DNA from 3 places in the Streptomyces sp. WAC05292 genome. Region 3 is predicted to be linked to each of the others. Evidence: riboswitches for the same ligand, from Rfam matches in the RefSeq annotation. Region 3 holds a riboswitch; each other region holds the start of a gene.
What was found. Region 3 has a riboswitch for cobalamin ahead of EF903_RS28255 (ABC transporter substrate-binding protein). Riboswitches for the same ligand answer to the same signal wherever they lie in the genome.

Region 1 (11,175 bases), on a different contig from region 3:
TCTTCCGCTAGCCGGGCATCGGGAGGCGCCCCGGCCCGGGGCGCCTCCCCGGGGATCACCAGGCGACCGGCAGCCGCTCCGGCAGGCGCTTGATGAAACCGGTGCGCCACACCAGGTTCTCCGCGGGCACGGCGAGCCGCAGCCCGGGCATCCGCTCCACCAGCACCTCCAGGGCGATCATCGCGTGCACCCGGCCCAGCGCGGAGGCCGGGCAGAAGTGCCGGCCCGCGCCGAACGCGAGGTGGGCGTTGCGGCTCTCGCGCTCCAGGTCGAGCTCCCCCGGCCGGTCGAAGGCCTCCGGGTCGAAGTTGGCCCCTTCGAGGAGGACGAGGACGAGCTCGCCCTCCCTGACGAGGACGTCGCCGACCCGGACGTCGGCGCGCGCGATGCGCGGCAGGCCGTCGCCGACGGAGAGGTTCCAGCGCAGCAGCTCGTCGACGGCCGCCCCCATGCGCTCGGGGTGTCCGCGCAGCCACCCGATGAGGTCAGGCCGCCCGAGCAGCGCCAGCACGGCGAGGACGAGGAACGCGGACGTGGACACCGCGCCGGCGCCGAAGAGGGACACGGCCACGGTCGCGAACATCTCGTCGGTGAGGTGCGCCGACTCCGGATCTGCCTCCCTCAGCTCCGCGAACCGGCCGAGGAGCCCCGTACGCTCCTCGGCGGGTAGCGCCGCCTGCTCCCGCAGCCGGTCGGCGAAGTAGCCGACGTCCTTGTACCAGTTGAGGGCGGAGCCGGCGAACGGCTCGCGCGCGGTCATGAAAGCGACGTCCAGCCCGGACATCAGGCGCCTCCAGTCGCCGGACGGCACGCCCAGGACCCGGCAGTGCATGGCCGCCGAGAAGGGGTCGGCGAAGGCGGCCCGCAGGTCGGCGGGCGCCCCCTCGGCGGCCATCGTGTCGAGGAGGGCGTGGGCCGTGGCCCGCAGCGCCTCCTGCAGGCCCGCCTGGCGCGGGTTCAGCGACTTCATCACCGCGGTCCGCAGGCCCGCACTGTTGATGCCGCCCATGGTGTCGACGACCTCGGGCGGGATCGTCAGCGCGTACTGCCGCGGGACGCCCTCGTTCGCCGTGTCCCTCAGGCTGAACCGGTCGTCCTCCAGCACCTGCCTGGCCAGCGCGTAGCTGCTCACCAGCCAGGCCTCGTCGCCCGTCAGGGTGCGGACCCTGGCGACGGGGGCCTCCTTGCGCAGCCGGGCGCACTCCTCGGGGAGGACGTCGCCGCGGCGCGACAGCGGGAAGTCGAGGAGGGGGGCGGCCTGCCGCCGGACCGTGTCAGGCTGCTCGGCGCTCATCGGCGCTCCCTTCGGTCGCCGCGCGGTGCGCTGCCTCCGGCCGGACGACGGCGCAGCCCTGGTTGTGGGTCGCGCGCAGACCCCCGCCGCGGGCGAAGAGGAGGTCGGTCAGCGGCATCCTCACGTGGTACGCCGCCACCGACGAGGGCACGTCCAGAATGCTCGGGGTGTCCAGGAAGAACGGCAGTTCGGCTGCGAGGTAGTCGAAACAGGCCTGCAACTGGGCGTCCGTCATGGATTCGCCTGCCGGCAGCTTGGGGCCGACGAAGTGCGCGGCCATCTCCTGACAACCCTTGCGGAATTCGCCATCGGTCTCCAGGAAATGCAGGACGCGCCGGTGCAGGAGTTGGTAAACGGGGTTCGATTGGAAGTCGGACAGTGCGCCCACCCGTATCCCGGGATGCTCCGGACCGGATTCCGCCACGCCTTTCAGAATCCGTCGGCGGACGGCTTTGATCTCCTTCGAAGCCCGCCTGACGGCGTGTTCGCGGCTGTATCCGAACGCCGCGAACATGCGGTCCACATGCAGGTCCGCATAGACGAAGTCGACCTGGGCGAAACGGGACGAGGCCCAGCGGGCCAGGCTTCCGATGCGCTCGGAGCTGAAGTAGCCGTTTCCGGGGCTGACCCCGATGAGCACATGGTCGCCGTCCTCCCAGATGTGCCGGCAGGCGCGGGTGAAGGGGAGGACTTCGAAGGATGATTCGGCTGTGATCGCCACCTGTGATCACCTTTGTTTGCCGCATGTCCCTGGGAGCCCTGCGCTCCTGGTGTGGCGGCAATGCCGGTACGTTATGCGGTGACCCCGGAACGTGACAAGCCCGAGTCCGCTCTTCTGGCCGGAACCGCGCATTCCGGGTTACGGGGCGGTAATTGAATTTCTTTCTGCCGGGCGAACGGGACCCGGAGTCCGCAGCCGCCCGGGCTGGCGCTACCCTGAGCCGGTCAATCAGCACCGAGAAGGGGTGGATCCCAAGTGGCGGACATCGAGAGCGCGCGGGCGACGTTCGGCAGGTTCGACGCGGACGGCGACGGCTTCGTGACGGCCGACGAGTTCCGTCAGGCCATGGCCCAGATGGGCGACCCGTTCGTGACGGGCCCGGTCGCGGACGCCGTGATCGCCGCCCGGGACACCGACGCCGACGGCCTGATGAGCTTCGACGAGTTCTGGGCGTCCCTGAACAAGTGAGCCGTGCGCCGTGCCCCCGCCCGCCCGAGCCGGGCAGGCGGGGGCACGGCCGCATGCGCGCCCGTCAGGACGCGCCCGCCCCGCCCGCGGGATCCGGCCCGGCGTCCGGGCGGTCCGCCATGCCGCCGACCTCCTCCAGGGCCTCCTCCAGCCAGCGCAGCCAGAACGTCTCCAGCCCGATGCCGCCGTGCAGCACGAGCCGGCGCAGCCGGTCCTCGTCGGAGTCCCGGCCGGGCGGGAAGTCCCGCTCCTCGATGGCCTCGTAGAGCGCCAGCTGCCGGCGGTGCAGCTCCAGGTGCCGCCGCAGCTCGGCCAGGAGGCCGCCCGTCCCCACCACGGCCGCGGCGCGGACGCGCAGCAGCAGCGGGTCCCGGATGGCCTTCGGGTCCTGGCTGCCGCCCACCCAGCGCGCCAGCTCCTCGCTGCCGGCGGGCAGGACCTCGTACGCCTTCCGCTGCCCCCGCACCGGCCCGTCGCCGGGCAGCGCCCGGATGAGCCCGGCCTCCTCCAGCCGGCCGAGCTCCCGGTAGATCTGCTGGTGCGTCGCCGACCAGAAGTACCCGATCGACCGGTCGAACCGGCGGGTCAGCTCCAGCCCCGACGAGGGCTTCTCCAGCAGGGCGGTGAGGATGGCGTGCGGCAGGGACATGCCGCCATCCTAGGGAGGCCGGACGGCGGGCAGCGGGGAGCGGCCGCCCGGCACCCTCCGGCGGCGGGGGTCAGTGCCAGGAGACCAGCGCCTCCGGCGACTTCGGGCCCGCGGCGCCCGCCGCCAGCAGACCGCGGGAGCGCAGGAACACCGCCACCGCCGGCGACCAGGCCTGCCGCAGCCCCGCCCCCGCCAGCAGCTCCGGGTCCGAGAGGAGCCCCGCCGCCGGGCCGAAGCGGATCCCCTGCGGGGTGAGCACCGCCGCATCGTCCGCCCAGCGCACCGCGAGGTCGACGTCGTGCGTGGCCATCACCACCGTCGTCCCCGCGGCGCGCAGGCCCGCCAGGGCGTCCAGCAGCCGCTCCTGCCCCTCCGGGTCCAGGCCGGCCGTCGGCTCGTCCAGGATCAGCACCCGGGGGGCCATCGCGACCGCCCCGGCGATCGCCGCCCTCTTGCGCTGCCCGTACGACAGCAGGTGCGTCGGCCGGTCCCGCAGCGCGGTGATCCCGAGGGCGGACAGCGCCTCGCCGACCCGGGCCCGCACCTCGGCGGCCGGCAGGCCCAGGTTCATCGGGCCGAAGGAGACGTCCTGTTCCACGGAGGCCGCGAACAGCTGGTCGTCCGGGTCCTGGACGACCAGCTGGACCGCCTTGCGCAGCCGGGTCAGGCCCGACCGGTCGTACGCCACCGGCGTCCCGTCCAGCAGGAGTTCCCCGGAGACCGGCCGCAGCCCGCCGCTGAGCAGCCGCATCAGCGTGGTCTTGCCGCTGCCGTTGCGGCCCAGGAGGACCAGCGCCCGGCCTTCGGCGATGGAGAAGTCCACGCCGTCCAGCACCGCCGGGCCGTCCTCGTAGGCGTAGCCCGCTCCGGCCAGTTCCACCAACGGGTTCACGAGCACAGCCCCTCCAGGGTGTAGGTCAGCGCGACGAGGCCCGCGATGAGGGCCGCCGACGCCGCGAGGAAGCGCCGGGACAGGGCGGCCTCGGGAACGAGCACGCGCAGCGCCCCGTCGTACCCGCGCCCGGCGAGGCCGGACTGGAGCCGCGCCGCCCGGTCGAAGGCCCGGACGAAGGAGGTCGCGGCGAGCCCGGCCAGCGACCGCCACACCGCGGCCCGGTCCGCGTGCCCCAGCCGGGCCGCCTGGGCCCGCCTGACCTGCGCCAGCGAGTCCAGCAGCAGGAACCCGATGCGGTACATCACGAGCGCCACGTCCACGACGGGCGCCGGCACCCCGGCCCGGACCAGCCGGGGCAGCACGTCCGAGACGGGGGTGGTGAACGCGAACAGCAGGACGCCCAGGGACGCTGCGGACGTGCGCAGCAGCAGTTCGCCCGCGTGCCGCGGCCCGTCCGGGGCGAGCGACACCGGCCCGGCCGCGCCGCCGACCGCGACGAGCAGCGGCAGCGCACCGGTGAAGCAGAACCCCAGCGGTATCCGGAAGGCCCGCCACAGCTGCCGCCCGGCGACCCCCGCCGGCCCGAGCAGGACGGCGAGGGTCGCCGCGGCGACCAGGGGCCCGCCGGGCCAGGGCGGCAGGCACACGGCGGTGACCGTCAGCCCGAGTCCCAGCAGGGCCTTCTCCAGGGGGTGCCGGCCGCGCCAGCGGCTGCCGTGCGCAGCCACGTCGATCGGCAGCACCGGCTAGTCCTCCGCGCGGGCGTCGCCCAGGGTGCCCGGTCCGGCGGCCGCCGCGGCGGCTCCCTGGCGGCGGCCCCTGCGCACCCCGAAGTAGTAGGCGAGGACGCCCGCGCCGAGGGCCGCTTGGAGGGCGAACAGGGCCGACTCGATCTCGCCGGACGGCGGCTCGTACAGCGGGGTGAACCACGGCTCGTAGTCGGGCCTCAGCTCGGTGATCGCCGCTTCGGCCTGGGCGTCGGCGCCGGTGAAGGGCTCCTCCTTGCCCTCGCCGAGGCCCAGGGCGAGGGGGAGCACCGCGAGGGCGGCGACCACGAGCAGCAGCAGGGTGTTGATCTTCGCGTTCCGGCTCATGCCCATCACGCCGCCGCCTTCCGGTCGGTGCGGCCGGTGAGCTTGGCGACGCCCAGCCGGACCAGGTCGGACTTGCTGGACTGCATCAGCAGCCGCATGACCAGGACCGTCAGGAGGCCCTCGCTGACCGCCAGCGGGATCTGGGTGACGGCGAAGATGCCGCCGAACTTCGCGAGGGCGCCGGCGACGCCGCTGCCCGGGTCGGGGAAGGCGAGCGCCAGCTGCACGGAGGTGACGCAGTAGGTGACCAGGTCGGCAAAGAAGGCGCCGAAGAAGACGGACACCATCAGCGGGGCGCCGAAGCGCCGCAGCAGCAGGTAGACCCCGAAGCCCGCCCACGGGCCGGCGATCGCCATGGAGAAGACGTTGGCGCCGAGGGTGGTCAGGCCGCCGTGCGCGAGCAGCAGCGCCTGGAAGAGCAGGGTGATCGTGCCGAGCACCGCCATGATCGGCGGCCGGAACAGGATCGCCCCGAGCCCGGTCCCCGTCGGGTGCGAGCAACTGCCCGTGACGGAGGGGATCTTCAGGGCGGAAAGGACGAAGGTGAAGGCTCCGGAGGCGCCGAGGAGCAGGGTGCTCTCGGGGTTCTCCTTCACCTCGCGGGTGAGTGCGCGGACGCCGTGGACGACGAAGGGAGCGGACGCGGCGCCCCAGGCGGCCGCGTGCAACGGGGGCAGAAACCCCTCGGCTATATGCATGTGTGGGGAGACCTCTCCAGCACCTCGTGGATGGACAACGCGCCCCGGCCGGTCTCCTGGCTCACGGGTGCTGCCGCCCTGGCTCCGCCTTCCCGGGCGGTGCGGATCACCCCGCGCCGCCCAGTGGCTTCCCGCAGGAGTGGAGCCGGACTTCCCGTTCACAGTGGCGAGGGCCGCACCGGTCTTCCACCGGTTTCCCGAACACCAAGGCCCGCTGACCCTAATGGCCCGCACGGACCCGGAACAAGCCGGTGTGTTCGAGCGCACGCCCGCGGCGGATTCCGCTTCCGGGCCGTCCGGCGGCGGACGCGCTCTCCGCGAGGAGGCGGAGCCGTCGTTTCGCCGCGGGTTTCCGCCGCGCCGGCGGCCGCGCGGGCTGCCGGGCGGGATCCCGGCGCGCGACCCGGCGCGATTCCGCCCCTGTGCTTCCACCGGCGTGCGCCCGAGCACCTCGCGGCGCCGCTCAAGCGCTCCGGCGGCATCCCGGCCCGCGGCGGCCGGCGCTCGCCGGGGGACGCCGGCCGCCGCTTCGGCTTCCCGGACCGGAACACCGCCGGCGGCGTCCCGGCCGGCGCCGGTTCAGTCGCAGCACACGTTCCGGTGCGCGATGTCGATCACGAACCGGTCGGGCGAGCGGAGCGTGAACGTCCTGTAGGAGGGCCTGCTGTCGAAGGCGGCGCCGAAGGTGACGTACCCCTCGAAGTCGCCGGTCATGGCGAGCCCCTTGAGCGCGGGCAGGTCCGTCCTGACGAGCCTGGGTCCGCGGTAGGTTCCTTCGCCGGAGCGCAGGTGCGCCGCGGCGGGGTGCAGCCGGATCTGCAGGAAGTGCTTCCCTGCGAGCGGGACGGGCGCTCCGGAGCCGTCCTGGAAGAGCGCGGGGACGCGGGTGACGTCCGCGTCGGGCACGCGGCCCTTCAGGTCGACGACGATCCGGTCGTACGTGCAGTGCCCGGCCCAGCGGGCGCCCACCACGAGCGGGGTGGCCGGGGCCCGGCCGGCGGGGGCCGCGGCCGTGGAGGCCGGTGCGGCGAGGGCGATCGCGGCGGTGAGCAGGACTCCGGTGGCCAGGGCCGCGGCCCGCCGGCGGCGGAGGTGTTTCATGGCGTCCCCCCTGTTCTTCGAGAGACGGGGGCAGGTTGTCGCTCCTGAAGACACGCCGTGCGCACACACGGTTGCAGCAAAACATAAAAAAATCGGACAGAAGGGGTGAATCTTTCGAGATCCGCCCCTTCTGTCCGCGCCCGCCCGGCTCAGCCGGCCGGCGTCAGCACTCGATGACGTTGACGGCGAGGCCGCCGCGCGCCGTCTCCTTGTACTTGATCTTCATGTCGGCGCCGGTCTCCTTCATGGTCTTGATGACCTTGTCGAGGGAGACCTTGTGGGAGCCGTCGCCGCGCATCGCCATCTTCGCCGCCGTGACGGCCTTCACGGCCGCCATGCCGTTGCGCTCGATGCACGGGATCTGCACCAGGCCGCCGACCGGGTCGCAGGTCAGGCCCAGGTTGTGCTCCATGCCGATCTCGGCCGCGTTCTCCACCTGCTCCGGAGTGCCGCCCAGGACCTCCGCGAGCGCGCCGGCCGCCATCGAGCAGGCCGAACCCACCTCGCCCTGGCAGCCGACCTCGGCGCCCGAGATCGAGGCGTTCTCCTTGAACAGCATGCCGATCGCGCCCGCGGCGAGCAGGAAGCGGACGACGCCGTCCTCGTCCGCGCCGGGCACGAAGTTCACGTAGTAGTGCAGGACGGCCGGCAGGACGCCCGCCGCGCCGTTCGTGGGGGCCGTCACGACGCGGCCGCCCGCCGCGTTCTCCTCGTTGACCGCCATCGCGTAGATCGTCGTCCACTCGCTGCGGTGCATCATCGGGTCGCCCTCGGTGCGCAGCTGCCGCGCCGTGGCCGCGGCTCGGCGCTTGACGCGCAGACCGCCGGGGAGGATGCCCTCGCGGGACATGCCGCGCGCCACGCAGGCCTGCATGACCCGCCAGATCTCCAGGAGGCCCTCGCGGATCTCCTCCTCCGTGCGCCAGGCCTTCTCGTTCTCCAGCATCAGCGAGGAGATCGACAGGCCGGTCTCCTTCGCGAGGCGCAGCATCTCGTCGCCCGAGCGGAAGGGGTACTTCAGCACGGTGTCGTCGAGCTTGATCCGGTCCTCGCCGACCGCGTCCTCGTCGACCACGAAGCCGCCGCCGACCGAGTAGTACGTCTTCTCCAGCAGCGGCGTGCCGGCGGCGTCGTACGCGAAGAGGGTCATGCCGTTCGCGTGGTACGGCAGGGACCGGCGGCGGTGCAGGACGAGCTGGTTCGGCTCGTCGAAGGCGATCTCGTGGGCGCTCCCTATCTCCGTCCCCAGCAGGCGCAGCCGGCCCGTGCTGCGGATGCGCTCCACCTCGTCGTCGGCGGTCTCGACGTCCACGGTCCGCGGGGAGTGGCCCTCCAGGCCCAGCAGCACCGCCTTGGGCGTGCCGTGGCCGTGGCCGGTCGCGCCGAGCGAGCCGTACAGCTCCGCGCGGACGGAGGCGGTCTGGGCGAGCAGGCCGTCCTTCTTCAGCCGGTTGACGAACATGCGGGCGGCGCGCATCGGGCCCACGGTGTGCGAGCTGGACGGACCGATGCCGATCGAGAAGAGATCGAAGACGGAAATGGCCACGGTGGCGGACTCCAGGGTCACCCCCGCGGTGGCGGGGAGCGAACCGCCGAGTCGCTCTCGCAGCGGGGGCGAGGCGGCCGGCGGAGGGGGCGGACTTTGCAGGGAATGCGGGCAAAGATCGCCTCGTGGGCGCCCTTGCCCGGTTAATCAGCGTACGTCAGTTCGTGAGGCGGCCGGTGACGCCGGCCTGTACGGCGGCTTGCGGGCCGGTGGCGCGCCGCGCCGCCGGCCCCGGCCATGGGAAAGGCCCGGCCCTGTGGGACACAAGGCCGGGCCTTTCGAGCCGCGGCCTTACAGCGACGGGTACAGCGGGTGCTTCGCGGCGAGCGCCGAGACGCGCGCCTTGAGGGCCTCGCCGTCGTAGGACGGCTTCAGGGCCTCGGCGATGATGTCGGCGACCTCGGTGAAGTCCTCGGCGCCGAAACCGCGGGTGGCCAGCGCCGGCGTGCCGATCCGCAGGCCCGAGGTGACCATCGGGGGCCGCGGGTCGTTCGGGATGGCGTTGCGGTTGACGGTGATGCCGATCTCGTGGAGGCGGTCCTCGGCCTGCTGGCCGTCCAGCTCCGAGTTGCGCAGGTCCACCAGGACCAGGTGCACGTCGGTACCGCCGGAGAGGACGTCCACGCCGACGGCCTTCACGTCGTCCTGCACCAGGCGCTCGGCGATGATCTTCGCGCCGGCCAGGGTGCGCTCCTGGCGCTCCTTGAACTCGGGCGAGGCCGCCACCTTGAAGGAGACCGCCTTGGCGGCGATCACGTGCTCCAGCGGGCCGCCCTGCTGGCCGGGGAAGACCGCGGAGTTGATCTTCTTGGCCAGCTCCTGCGTCGACAGGATGACACCGCCGCGCGGACCGCCGAGGGTCTTGTGCGTGGTGGTGGTGACGACGTGGGCGTGCGGCACCGGGTTCGGGTGCAGGCCCGCGGCGACCAGGCCGGCGAAGTGCGCCATGTCGACCATCAGGTACGCGCCGACCTCGTCCGCGATGCGGCGGAAGGCGGCGAAGTCCAGCTGCCGCGGGTATGCGGACCAGCCGGCGACGATCAGCTGCGGCTTGGACTCCTTGGCGAGGCGCTCGACCTCGGCCATGTCGACCTGGCCGTCCTCGCCGACGTGGTACGGGACCACGTTGTAGAGCTTGCCGGAGAAGTTGATCTTCATGCCGTGGGTCAGGTGACCGCCGTGGGCCAGGTTCAGGCCCATGATCGTGTCGCCCGGCTTCAGCAGCGCGAACATCGCGGCGGCGTTCGCCTGCGCACCGGAGTGCGGCTGGACGTTCGCGGCCTCGGCGCCGAAGAGCGCCTTGATCCGGTCGATGGCGATCTGCTCGACGACGTCGACGTGCTCGCAGCCGCCGTAGTAGCGGCGGCCCGGGTAGCCCTCGGCGTACTTGTTGGTCAGGACCGAGCCCTGGGCCTCCATGACGGCGACCGGAGCGAAGTTCTCCGACGCGATCATCTCCAGGGTCGACTGCTGGCGCGCGAGCTCGGCGTCGACGGCTGCGGCGACGTCGGGGTCGAGCTCGTGGAGAGGGGTGTTCAGAACGGACATCTTCGGTCCCTGGTTCAGTTGCCGGAAAGGGTGAGCTGCTCGTACTCGGCGGCGGAGAGCAGGTCCTCCGGCTCCTCCGACACGCGCACCTTGAAGAGCCACCCGCCCTCGAAGGGAGCGCTGTTCACGAGCGCCGGGTCGTCCACGACGTCCTGGTTGGCCTCGACGACCTCGCCCGTGACGGGGGAGTACAGGTCGCTGACGGACTTGGTCGACTCCAGCTCGCCGCAGGTCTCGCCCGCGGTCACGGTGTCGCCGACCTCGGGGAGCTGGGCGTAGACGACGTCACCGAGCGCGTTGGCCGCGAACGCGGTGATGCCGACCGTCGCGACGCCGTCCTCGGCGGCCGACAGCCACTCGTGCTCCTTGCTGTAACGCAGCTGCTGGGGGTTGCTCATGGCCTGATTCTCCTGGATGCGGGGGAGTGCGGACGAACGGTTGTCTTGCCTGTCGAGACGCCTCTGGCCCGGCAGGCGGGGGCGCGCGGGGCGTACCGGCGCGTCCGGGGTCTACTTCTGCCGCTTGTAGAAGGGCAGGGCGACGACCTCGTACGGCTCATGGGTACCGCGGATGTCCACGCCGACGCCGGAGGTGCCCGGCTCGGCGTGTGCCGCGTCGACGTACGCCATGGCGATCGGCTTGCCGAGGGTCGGGGACGGGGCGCCGGAGGTGACCTCGCCGACGACCTGGCCGCCGGCCACGACGGGGAAGCCGGCGCGCGGGACCCGGCGGCCCTCGGCGACCAGGCCGACCAGCTTGCGCGGCGGGTTCGAGGCGGAGCGCTCGGCGGCGGCCTCCAGGGCGGCGCGGCCCACGAAGTCGCCCTCCTTCTCGAACTTCACGACCCGGCCCAGGCCCGCGTCGAACGGGGTCAGGGAGGTGGTCAGCTCGTGCCCGTACAGCGGCATGCCCGCCTCCAGGCGCAGCGTGTCGCGGCAGGACAGCCCGCACGGCACCAGGCCGCGGCCCTCGCCGGCCTTGCTCAGCGCCTGCCACAGCTCCACGGCGTGCTCGGGGGAGACGAAGAGCTCGAAGCCGTCCTCGCCGGTGTAGCCGGTGCGGGCGATCAGCGCGGGGACGCCCGCGACCGTTCCCGGCAGGCCGGCGTAGTACTTCAGGCCGTCCAGGTCGGCGTCGGTGAGCGACGCCAGGATGGCGGGG
Region 2 (5,660 bases), on a different contig from region 3:
CTGGGCCGCCTGCCCGGGGCTCGATCCCGCACCGGAGGGGCTGGAGTGCACGGCGGTCACCGTGCCGCTGGACTACGCCCGCCCGCACGGCCGCACGATCCGGTTGGCCGTGTCGCGTATCCGGGCCGCCGGCCCCGGGAAGCGCCGCGGCATCCTGCAGACCAACCCGGGCGGGCCGGGCACCCGGGGCCTCGCCGTGCCGGCCGACGTGCGGGCGTGGATGGAGCCCGGGACCGCGGCCGCGTACGACGTCATCGGAATGGACACCCGCGGCCTCGGCGCGAGCACCCCGCTGGACTGCGGTCTGGAGCGGGGGACGTGGCTGCGGTCCGCGGGCGCGGACCGGGCGGGCTTCGAGGAGAGCCTGCGGATGGCGAAGGCCGACGCGGACGCCTGCTGGAGGGAGCACCCGGACGTGCTGCCGCACCTGACGACCCGCAACACCGCCCGGGACATGGACCTCGTCCGCAGCGTGCTGGGCGAGCGGAAGACTTCGTTCTTCGGCCAGTCGTACGGCGCCGTCCTCGGCGCGGTGTACGCGCAGATGTTCCCGGGACGCGTCGACCGGCTGGTGCTGGACAGCGCGCCCGACCCCGCCGCGTACTGGATGCGGACGCAGCAGTCCATGGGCCCGGCCGGCGAGCGGGCCCTCGACGAATTCGCCGCATGGGCGGCGCGGAACCCCGGACACGGCCTCGGCTCCACCGCGGCGGACGTCCGGGCCGCCGTCGAGGGCCTCGTGCGGAAGGCGGCGGAGCGGCCGATACCCGTCGCCGGGTTCCACGTGGACGACCACGTGCTGCCGCTCGTCCTCCACGCGTACGGCATGGACGAGGCCGACAACGCGTTGTACGCCGCCGCGGTGCGGCAGCTCCTCGACGCCGCCGACGGGCGGCCGGTCGAGGCGTCCGAGGACCTGCGCGCCGTGCTGACGGCCCTGCTGCACCCGGGTGCGACGGGGGCCGACGTCGACCTCTCCGCCGCCATGGCGACCGTCTGCGGGGACGTCACGACCCCGCGCGACCCCGACTGGTACCGGCGCGCCGTCGAACGGTCGCGCACCGCGCAGCCGGTGTTCGGGCCGCTCGTGAACGGCCCGGTGCCGTGCGCGTTCTGGCGGGAGCGGCCCCGCGAGGGGTTCCCGGAGATCGGCAACGACGTGCCCGCCCTCCAACTGCAGGCAGCCGGGGACACCCGTGCCACGTACGAGGGCGGGCTGGGCATGCACCGCAGGATGCGCGGCTCGCGCCTGGTGACCGTCCCCGTCCGTACGCACGGCGTCCTCGGCTCGCCGCACGGCCCGTGCGCCCGGCAGGCGGCGAACGACTACCTGCGGGACGGCACGCTGCCCGCCCGCGACACGGTCTGCGCGCCCTGACCGGCGCGCCGGCCGGCCCGGCCGCTCCCCGGCGGATCAGCGCGCGGGGAGCGCGCCGCGGGCCGCCGGGGGCCGGGCGGGCGGCAGGGCGGGCCGCAGCCCGTAGAGCCGCTCGCGCAGGGCGAAGAGGTCCCGGATCTTGCCGACCTGGGCCAGGCGGGCGAGGAGGGTGTCGATGCGGCGGTCGTCGCCGCGGTGCGCCGCCTGGAGGATCTCCTCGATGAGGCGGGCCGCTTGCAGGGCACGGTGCTCGCTGTCCACGGCAGGCCCCTACCCACGGAAAGACCCGCCTAGTGCTGTGACCAGGAAGGTCTGCCGGCCGACCCGTGCCCGCGGCCGGCGGGCCGTCAGTGGCGGATGATGTTCTCCGCCTGCAGGCCCCGGTCCGACTGGGTGATGTCGAAGCTGACCTGCTCGCCCTCGAGGAGCTCGCGGTAGCCGCTTCCGGAGATCCCCGAGTAGTGGGCGAAGACGTCCGGTCCTCCGCCGTCCTGGGCGATGAACCCGAATCCCTTCTCCGCGCTGAACCACTTGACCGTGCCCTTGGCCATCTTGCCTCCTGCTGCGAACTGCGGGCGGCCGCCCGGCTCCGGGCGGCGACACCCAGACCTACCGCGCACGGCGCCCGCGGCGCGGCTGCCACACCGACAGGTCACACGCTCCGGGCGTCTTTTCGCGCGGAGCGCGCGCCGTCCGAGGGGCCGGGGGCCAGGGGGCGAATCGCGCGCCGCCGGACGGGCATTTCGCGCAGCGGCTTGCCGCGATCAGGGGGCCGCTGGTAGCGGTGGCCGGCCAGGGTCCGCCCGACGGCGCCGGGGGCCGCCGGCACGCCCGCCTCCTTCGCGGACCGGCAGGCCCGCGTCGGGGGCTGAGGCCGTCCTGCCTCGCGCCGCGGGGACGTTCCGGACAACCTCCCCCCGTCGGGGACGGTTTCCGTACCTCGCGGTGCCCCGTTCGGCGGGGCCGCGCGGACGCCCTCCCGGCGGGCCGGGGGGTGCTGGTCGGGCGCGTCGGGCGGGGCCCCGGCGCGGCGCCGGCCCCGCTGCCCGGGCGGCCGGGCGCGCGCCGCGGGAACGGCGTACATCACGCCAGCCTGCGTCGGGCGCCCTGTCGCCGCCAGCGCGCGGCTGCCTACGCTGGGCGGGCAGTCGGTTCGCGTCACCGCTGCGGTGGCGCGTCGCAAGAGGGAACCCGGTGGGATTCCGGGACTGACCCGCAGCGGTGTGTGGGAACGAAAGTCGTCATCGGCACTGGGCTCCTTCGGGGGCCCGGGAAGCGGCGGCCGGTAGGAGAGGGCCTGCGGGCCCGCGCCCACGAGTCCGAAGACCTGCCACTGCGCGCGTGCGGCACACGCACGCGCTGTTCACGGTGACCTCGAGGACCGGGTCGGCGGGACGGACGGGCGGCTGCGCACACGGTGCGGCACGGCCCTCCTCTTCGCGCCCGCCTCCCCCGGGGCCGGGCGACGAGGAGGGAGCCGTTCTTGACCAGGGCCGACGGAACCTTCGCCGGCGCGTGCCACGGGACGCTCGGCGAGCTCTGGCAGGGGCCGCTGCGCCCCTGCGCCGACCCGGACATCGCCCTCGTGTCGTTCCCCGTGCGCCGGTACTCCCGCGTGTGCTTCACCCCCGGGGCGGAGCCCGCGCCGGGGCCGCCGCAGCTCGGCCCGAAGGCGGCCCGCGCGGCCCTCCTGTTCGCCGAGCGGTACGGGCTGCGCCTGCCGGCGGGCCGCTGGACCGCGCACTCCGACCTGCCCGAGGGCGTGGGGATGGCGAGTTCGACCGCGGACATCGTGGCCGTGCTGCGCTGCCTGTGCCGGGTGTTCTCGATGCCCTTCGACCCGCGGACGGCCGCCGGCGTCCTGTCGGCGATCGAACGGTCGGACAGCGTCTTCCTCGACGAGTTCGCGCTGTACCTGAGCGCACGCCACCGGCTGGTGCGCAGGCTGGGCACCGGCATCGGCTTCCACACCGCCTACGCCGTGGAGCCGGGCACCGTGGACACCTCGGCGGTCACCGCGCTGCTGCTGCGGCAGTACCGGCGGCGCGGGCAGGAGTACGAGCGGTCCCTGGACGAGCTGCTCAAGGGCTTCGCCGCCGGGGACCCGGCCGCCGTGGCCCGGGCGTCGACCACCAGTGCCGTCCTGTCGCAGGAGGCCCTGCCGAAACGCTCCTTCGACGCCGTCCTCGCCCACCGGGAGGAGTTCGGCGCGGACGGCGTCTTCGTCGCCCACACCGGATCGCTGATCGGCTACCTGTTCACCCGCCGGATCGGCTTCCCCGCCCGGGAGGAACTCTCCGCCTTCTTCCGCTCCCTCGGACACCAGTGCGCCTTCGCCCAAGGAGGATACGGGTGATTCACCCCCACATCGCGGACGCTCTCAAAGCCCCCGCCCTCGTCGCCCTCACGGAGGGCGCCGTCCTCATCCGCTTCGAGTCCATGAAGGTCTATTCGGCGCTCGCCGCCGTCGCCCGCCTGCTGGAGGAGGGCAGGGTGCGCCCGGGGCAGACCCTCGTCGACAGCTCCAGCGGCATCTACGCCCACGCCCTGGCCCTGGCCTGCCACCGCCACGGCATGCGCTGCCACATCGTCGCCTCCACGACCGTGGACGCCACCACCCGGGCCCAGTTGGAGATCCTGGGGGCCACGGTCGAGCAGGTGGCGCCCTCGCGGGACCTCAGGCTGGACCAGGAGCTGCGCGTGCGCCGGGTCCGGGAGATCCTCGCCGAGCGTCCGGACGTCCACTGGATGCGCCAGTACCACGACGACGTCCACTACCTGGGCTACGGGGAGGTCGCCGACCTCGTCGCGGACGCGCTCCCGGCCGGCCGGCGGCTGTCCGTCGTCGGCGGGGTCGGGTCCGGCGCCTCGACGGGCGGGCTGGTGGAGCACCTGCGGCGGCGCGACCCGGCCGTGCGGCTGGTGGGCGTCCAGCCGTTCGGCAGCGTGACCTTCGGCAGCCAGGACCACCACGACCCGGAGGCCATCATCGCGGGGATCGGCTCGTCGATCGACTTCGCCAACGTCCGCCACCGCCTGTACGACACCGTGCACTGGATGGACTTCACGCACGCGATGGCCGGGACGGTGGCGCTGATGCGCGAACACGCCGTCTTCGCGGGCCTGTCCACCGGCGCCGCCTACCTGGCCGCCGTCCACGAGGCGCGCCGGCACCCGGACGACCTCCACCTCGTGATCGGGGCCGACACCGGGCACCGGTACGTGGACCGCGTCCACGCCCGGCACGCCGAGGCGCTCGACCCCGCCTGCCTCAAGCCGTTCGAGGTGGGAGCCCCGGAGGAGATGGCCATGCCCTGGTCGACGATGGCGTGGGACCGCCAGGGGCGCCCCGGCGCGCGGACGGGGCGTGCCGCATGACAGTGGCCTGCCTGGAATCGCTCACCTTCGGCCTCGGGCACCTGGTGCGGGCCGCGGAGTCGCTCGGCGAGCGGCTGGTGCTGCTCACCCGGGACGCCGGCCACTACGCCCACGAACTGGGCCGGTTGGAGCCCGGCGCGCTGGACGTCGTCGCCGTGGACACGTTCGACACCGCCGCCGTGGCCGCGGAGCTCCACCGGATGCCGGGGCTGCGCGGGCTGATCAGCTCGACGGACACGTGGACCCTGGCCGGCGCCGAGCTGACGGCCCGCTTCGGCCTGCCGGGTGCGCCGCCCGAGGTGCTGCGGCTGACCCGCGACAAGGCCCGCGTACGCACCCTGCTGCACCGGGCGGGGCTCTCGCGGGCGCCCGCCGCCGAGGCCCCCGACGCGGAAGGGCTGCGCGCGGCCGTACGGAAGGAGACCGGCCTCCCCGCGGTCCTCAAGGACACGGCGGGCACCGGCAGCCAGAACGTCTGGCTGGTCCGCGACGAGACGGGACTGGACGCGGCGCTCCGCGAGGCGGCGGGCCGCCGGTTGACCGGGCGGCTGTTCGCCGAGCCGTTCTTCCCCGGGCCGGTCTACAGCGCGGAGACCCTCACCTGGGCGGGACGCACCAGGCTGTTGGGCGTCTCCAGTCGGCTGATGTCCCCCGAACCGCACTTCCGGGAGGAGGTGACCGCCTTCCCCGTCGCCTTCCCGGCCGTGCAGAGCCGGGAGTTGGAGCGCTTCCTCGGGAAGGTGCTGTCGGCCCTCGGCTACACCGACCGGTTCGCGCACGTGGAGTTCGCGCTGACGGCCGAGGGGCCGGAGGTGGTGGAGGTCAACCCGCGGATCGGCGGGGCGCTCGTCGGCGAGGCGCTGTGCCGGGCCCTCGGCGTCAACGTGTACGAGGCCCTGGTCGA
Region 3 (4,921 bases):
TTCCCGGCCCTCCCCGCCTTCCCGGCGCCCGACCGAACCCCCGCGGGGACATCCCGCCCACGAGGAAGGAAGACCGTCACGCCATGGCCGACACGGGTGGATTCCAGGACGACGACTTCTGGAGCGAGTTCTACGAGTTCCTGTTCCCTCCGGAGCGCTTCTCCCAGGCCGAGGAGCTGCTGACGACCTCTCCCCTGCTCTCCCTGCCACCGGGCGGCCGGGTCCTCGACCTGTGCTGCGGGCCGGGGGTGTTCACCGTCCCGCTGGCCCGCCTCGGCCACCGCACGACCGGTGTGGACCGCAGTCCGGCCATGCTGGAACGGGCCCGGAAGCTGACCGCGGAGGCGGGCGTGCAAGCGGAGTACGTACGGGCCGACGTGCGGGAGTACACGGACCCGGGCGCCTTCGACACGGTCCTCAACATGTTCACGTCCTTCGGCTACTTCGAGGACCCGGCGGACAACGCGCGGGCGCTGCGCACCATGCACGACTGCCTGCGGCCGGGCGGCAGCCTGCTGCTGGACGTGGCCGGGAAGGAGATCCTGGCCCGCCGGGTGGTGCCGCCCAAGGTGGTCCGGCGCGGCGGCGACCTGCTGGTGCAGACCGACAGCGTGCTGGACGACTGGGCGCGGCTGCGCAGCGACTGGGTGCTGGTGCGGGGCGAGCGGGTGACCCGGGCAAGCCTGGTGTGGTTCGTGTACAGCGCGGTGGAGCTGCGTGCGATGGCCGAGGCGGCGGGGTTCGAACGGGTCGAGGTGTTCGGGGGATTCGACGGCCGTCCGTACGACGAGGCCGCGGACCGGCTCGTCGTACGGGCGCACCGGCCGCACTGACCGGGCGCGGGCGGCCGGGCCCCTGCGGGCGCAGCGGACACGGGAGACGGTCAAGAGGGGCGCACGCCCAAGGCGCGAGCCCCGGTTCGCGCGCCCTTTCACGCCCGAGTGACCGGAATGTAATATTGCCAGGTCATCGCCGCGACGGGAGACAGGAAGCCGGTGCGAGTCCGGCACGGTCCCGCCACTGTGACCGGGGAGCGGACCCCTCACGAGCCACTGCGCGCACGCGTGGGAAGGCGGGGGGAACGCCGATCCGGGAGTCAGGAAACTGGCCTGTCGCGGGCCCGTTCCGAGGAGCGCGGACTCCCCAGGAGGCTCTACGTGTACGTCGGCATGCCCGGCTCCCTGCAGTTCCCCCCGTCCCCCCGCCCGTCGCACCGCCGCGCCCTGCGCGCGGCCGCGGCCGCCGCCCTGGTCTCGGTGCTGGCCGCCGGCTGCGGCGGCGGCACCGATCCGGCCGGGGAGGACGGCAAGCCCGCGGCCGCGCCGGCGGCGGGCTTCCCGCTCACCGTCGACAACTGCGGCACCCGCACCACCTACGACAGGCCGCCCGCCCGGGCGGTCACCATCCACCAGCACCCGGCCGAGCTGATGCTGGCGCTCGGCCTGAAGGACCGCATGGTGGGCACCGCCTTCCCCGACTCGCCGGTCCTCCCGCAGTACGAGCAGGACTTCAAGGCCGTCAGGCAGTTGGCGCAGAAGGAGCCCTCCTTCGAGGCCGTCGTCAACGCCGAGCCCGACTTCGTGTACGGCGGCTACGGCAGCGCGTTCGCCGAGAAGGAGGGCCGCTCCCGCAAGGCGTTCGAGGACGCCGGCATCGACACCTACCTCAACCGCGAGTACTGCGGGAAGAAGCAGGTGTCCATGGAGGACGCCTACGAGGAGATCCGCACCATCGGCGGCATCTTCGGCGTCAAGGACCGGGCCGACGCCCTCGTCGCGGACCTGCGGGCCCGCATCGAGAAGACCGGCAAGGCCGTGGAAGGCGCCCCCGCCGTGCCCGTGTTCGTGTACGACAGCGGCGACAAGGCGGCGTTCACCGCCGGCGGCAAGGGCCTCGGCACCGAGATCATCAAACTGGCCGGCGGGCGCAACGTCTTCGACGACCTCGACGAGGTCTTCGGCGACGTCTCCTGGGAGCAGGTCGTCGAGCGCAGGCCCGAGGTCATCGCCATCTACGACTACGCCGACGCCGGCAGCGTGCAGCAGAAGAAGGACTTCCTGCTCTCCCAGCCGGCCCTCGCAGACGTGCCCGCGATCCGGAACAAGCGCTTCGTGGTGGTGCCGCTGACCGCCACCCTCGTCGGCGTGCGCCCGCCGCACGCGGTCGAGGACCTGGCCCGCGGCCTGCACCCCGAGCGCTTCCGGTGACGGCCGCCGCCGCGGCCCGGCCGCGGGAGGGGTCCCCGCCCGGCCGCGCGGGGGAAGGCGGCGCACCCGCCGGGCGCCCCGGGCGGGCCCGGTTCCCGCTCGTCCTCTCGGGCCTGGCCGCGCTGCTGCTGCTGTCCCTGACCGCGGGGCTCGCCATCGGCTCGGTGCACGTGCCGCCCGGCGAGGTCTGGGGCATCGTCGGCCACGCCCTCGGCGTGGACCGTTCCGAGCCGACGTGGTCGCGGGCCCGCGAGCACATCGTCCTGGACGTGCGCGCGCCGCGCGTCCTGCTCGGCGCCGTCACCGGGGCCGGGCTCGCGGTGGTGGGCGCCGCGCTGCAGGCCCTCGTACGGAACCCGCTCGCCGAGCCGTACCTGCTGGGCGTGTCATCCGGGGCGTCCCTCGGCGCCGTCGCCGTGATCGTCTTCGGCTTCACGCTGTTCGGGGCGGTGTCGCTGTCGGCGGCCGCCTTCGCCGGCGCCCTCGTGACGCTGCTGCTCGTCTACACCACGGCGCGCTCCGGCGGCCGGATCACGCCGCTGCGGCTGGTGCTCTCTGGCGTGGCGTTCGCCTCGGTGCTCACCGCGCTGCTGGACCTGCTGCTGCTGACCGCCGACCGCGGCAACGAGGCCCGCACGGTCCTCGCCTGGACGCTCGGCGGGCTCGGCGGCGTGCAGTGGGGCACCCTGTGGCTGCCCGCCGCCGCCCTGCTGCTCGGCACCGCCGTGCTCCTCGTCCAGGCCAGGCCGCTGAACCTGCTGCTGGCCGGCGAGGAGTCGGCGACCACGATGGGGCTGGACGTGGCCCGCTTCCGGGCCCGCATGTTCGTCCTGCTCTCGCTGGTCACCGGGGTGCTGGTGGCGGCCGCCGGTCCGATCGGGTTCGTCGGGCTGATCCTGCCGCACACGGTGCGGCTGTTCGTCGGCAGCGACCACCGCAGGGTCCTGCCGACGGCGGCGCTGGCCGGGGCTGTGTTCCTGGTGTCGGCGGACATCGCCGCCCGCACCGTCGCCGCACCGATGGAGATCCCCGTCGGCGTGCTGACGGCGCTGTGCGGGGGCCCGTTCTTCCTGTGGCTGATGCGGCGGGACGCCCGCCGCCGGAGCGCCCGGGGGGCGGCGTGAGGGGGACCGACCTGGCCGTCGAGCGGCTCACCCTCACCGCCGGCGCCCACCGGCTGGTGCGGGAGGTGTCCCTGGCGGCCCGGCCCGGAGAGGTCGTCGGGCTGGTCGGGCCGAACGGCAGCGGCAAGTCCAGCCTGCTGCGGGCCGTCTACCGGGTGCTGCGCCCGCGGTCCGGGCAGGTCCTGGTGGACGGGGCCGACGCCTGGGCGCTGCCGCTGCGGGAACTGGCCCGCACCACCGCCGCGGTCGTCCAGGAGCCGGGCGGCGACTTCGACATGACGGTGCGGGAGGTGGTCGCCATGGGCCGCACCCCGCACAAGCGGCTGCTGGACGCGGACACCGCCGAGGACGCCCGCCTGATCGCCCGGTCGCTGGAGGCGGTGGACGCCGCCGGGCTGGCGGAGCGGCCGTTCGAGCAGTTGTCGGGGGGCGAGCGGCAGCGGGTGCTCATCGCCCGGGCGCTGACCCAGCAGCCGTCCCTGCTGGTCCTGGACGAGCCGACCAACCACCTGGACGTCCGGCACCAGTTGGAGGTGCTCGGGCTGCTGCGGCGGCTGCCGGCGACCGTGCTGGTGGCCCTCCACGACCTGAACCTCGCCGCGTACTACTGCGACCGGCTGTACGTCCTGTGCGGCGGCGAGGTGACCGCCTCGGGCGCGCCCGCGGAGGTGCTCACCACGGAGCTTCTGGCCGAGGTGTACGGAGTGGCGGGCGAGGTCGCCGTACATCCGCGGACGGGGGCGCCGCAGGTCACCTTCCTGCCGGCTCAGTCCGGTTCGTGAACGTGCGGCGCCGTCGGCGCGGGCTGCGGCCCGGCCGGCGGCGGGGGCGGGCGGGTCCGCCCGCCGTCGTGGCCCGTGGCCGCGGCGGCGAGGATCCCGGCCGCCGCCGCGGCGGCCACGGCCAGGCCGCCGGCCCGCACCGCCCACCGCGCCGCGGGGCCCTGCCCGGGGCGCCCGGGGCCGGGCGGCGCGAGGCGCTCGCCGCGCCGCGCGGGCCGCAGCAGCCGGACCAGCAGCAGTACGGCGACGGGCAGTTGCAGCAGCCAGAGCCCCGTACGCGGCCACTCCCCGTACCAGACGTTCGTCCCGTACAGCAGGGTGTGCCAGACGCCCAGCGCGTACACGGCGACGGTGAGGCGGTGCAGGCGCCGCCAGGCGGTCGGGCCGAAGCGGTGCCGCACGTAGAAGAGCAGGCCCAGCGGGACGGCGAGGTAGAGCGCGCCCTGCCCGATCGGGATGGCGGTGCGGCCGGTCCCCGAGTCGTACCAGCCGGGGACGAAGGTGTCGGCGAAGGCCGACCACAGGCGGGCCGCCCAGCCGAGCCGGGCCTCGTAGCGGACGAGTTCGGCGGCGAAGAGCAGCGCGTGCGCCGCCATCAGCGCCATGGTGGTGAGGCTGGCCGTCCGGTGCCACCGCTCCAGCGCCCGGCGGGACACGGGCAGCCGGCCCGGTCCGGGTCCGGACAGCAGTAGCCCGAGCATGACCGTGCCCCAGGACCACAGGAGCGCGGACCAGCCGAAGGCCTGGCTGAGCAGGTACATCCAGAAGGTGCCGGGATCGGCCATGAAGGGCATGACGGCGGTGGTGG

Region 1: it holds a riboswitch for cobalamin, as region 3 does, so the genes downstream of both, EF903_RS10940 (energy-coupling factor ABC transporter permease) here and EF903_RS28255 (ABC transporter substrate-binding protein) in region 3, are expected to answer to the same signal.
Region 2: it holds a riboswitch for cobalamin, as region 3 does, so the genes downstream of both, EF903_RS27000 (hypothetical protein) here and EF903_RS28255 (ABC transporter substrate-binding protein) in region 3, are expected to answer to the same signal.

What each region holds. Positions count from the first base shown of each region.
Region 1 covers NZ_RPSE01000068.1:10,082-21,256, reverse strand. The annotation lists partial or broken gene EF903_RS10980 (YncE family protein) at 1-11, shown strand, start outside; gene EF903_RS10975 (cytochrome P450) at 56-1,294, opposite strand; gene EF903_RS10970 (tRNA-dependent cyclodipeptide synthase) at 1,275-2,015, opposite strand; gene EF903_RS10965 (EF-hand domain-containing protein) at 2,271-2,483, shown strand; gene EF903_RS10960 (PadR family transcriptional regulator) at 2,548-3,132, opposite strand; gene EF903_RS10955 (energy-coupling factor ABC transporter ATP-binding protein) at 3,203-4,024, opposite strand; gene cbiQ (cobalt ECF transporter T component CbiQ) at 4,021-4,770, opposite strand; gene EF903_RS10945 (energy-coupling factor ABC transporter substrate-binding protein) at 4,774-5,127, opposite strand; gene EF903_RS10940 (energy-coupling factor ABC transporter permease) at 5,127-5,819, opposite strand; cobalamin riboswitch at 5,848-6,043, opposite strand; gene EF903_RS10935 (hypothetical protein) at 6,399-6,920, opposite strand; gene EF903_RS10930 (L-serine ammonia-lyase) at 7,084-8,466, opposite strand; gene glyA (serine hydroxymethyltransferase) at 8,758-10,014, opposite strand; gene gcvH (glycine cleavage system protein GcvH) at 10,029-10,412, opposite strand; gene gcvT (glycine cleavage system aminomethyltransferase GcvT) at 10,524-11,175, opposite strand, start outside.
Region 2 covers NZ_RPSE01000373.1:358-6,017, reverse strand. The annotation lists gene EF903_RS27015 (alpha/beta fold hydrolase) at 1-1,378, shown strand, start outside; gene EF903_RS27010 (hypothetical protein) at 1,415-1,639, opposite strand; gene EF903_RS27005 (cold-shock protein) at 1,726-1,929, opposite strand; cobalamin riboswitch at 2,529-2,728, shown strand; gene EF903_RS27000 (hypothetical protein) at 2,862-3,734, shown strand; gene EF903_RS26995 (cysteine synthase family protein) at 3,731-4,756, shown strand; partial or broken gene EF903_RS26990 (ATP-grasp domain-containing protein) at 4,753-5,660, shown strand, end outside.
Region 3 covers NZ_RPSE01000419.1:386-5,306, reverse strand. The annotation lists gene EF903_RS28260 (class I SAM-dependent methyltransferase) at 84-833, shown strand; cobalamin riboswitch at 947-1,128, shown strand; gene EF903_RS28255 (ABC transporter substrate-binding protein) at 1,170-2,207, shown strand; gene EF903_RS28250 (iron ABC transporter permease) at 2,204-3,331, shown strand; partial or broken gene EF903_RS28245 (ABC transporter ATP-binding protein) at 3,427-4,113, shown strand; gene EF903_RS28240 (ferric reductase-like transmembrane domain-containing protein) at 4,098-4,921, opposite strand, start outside.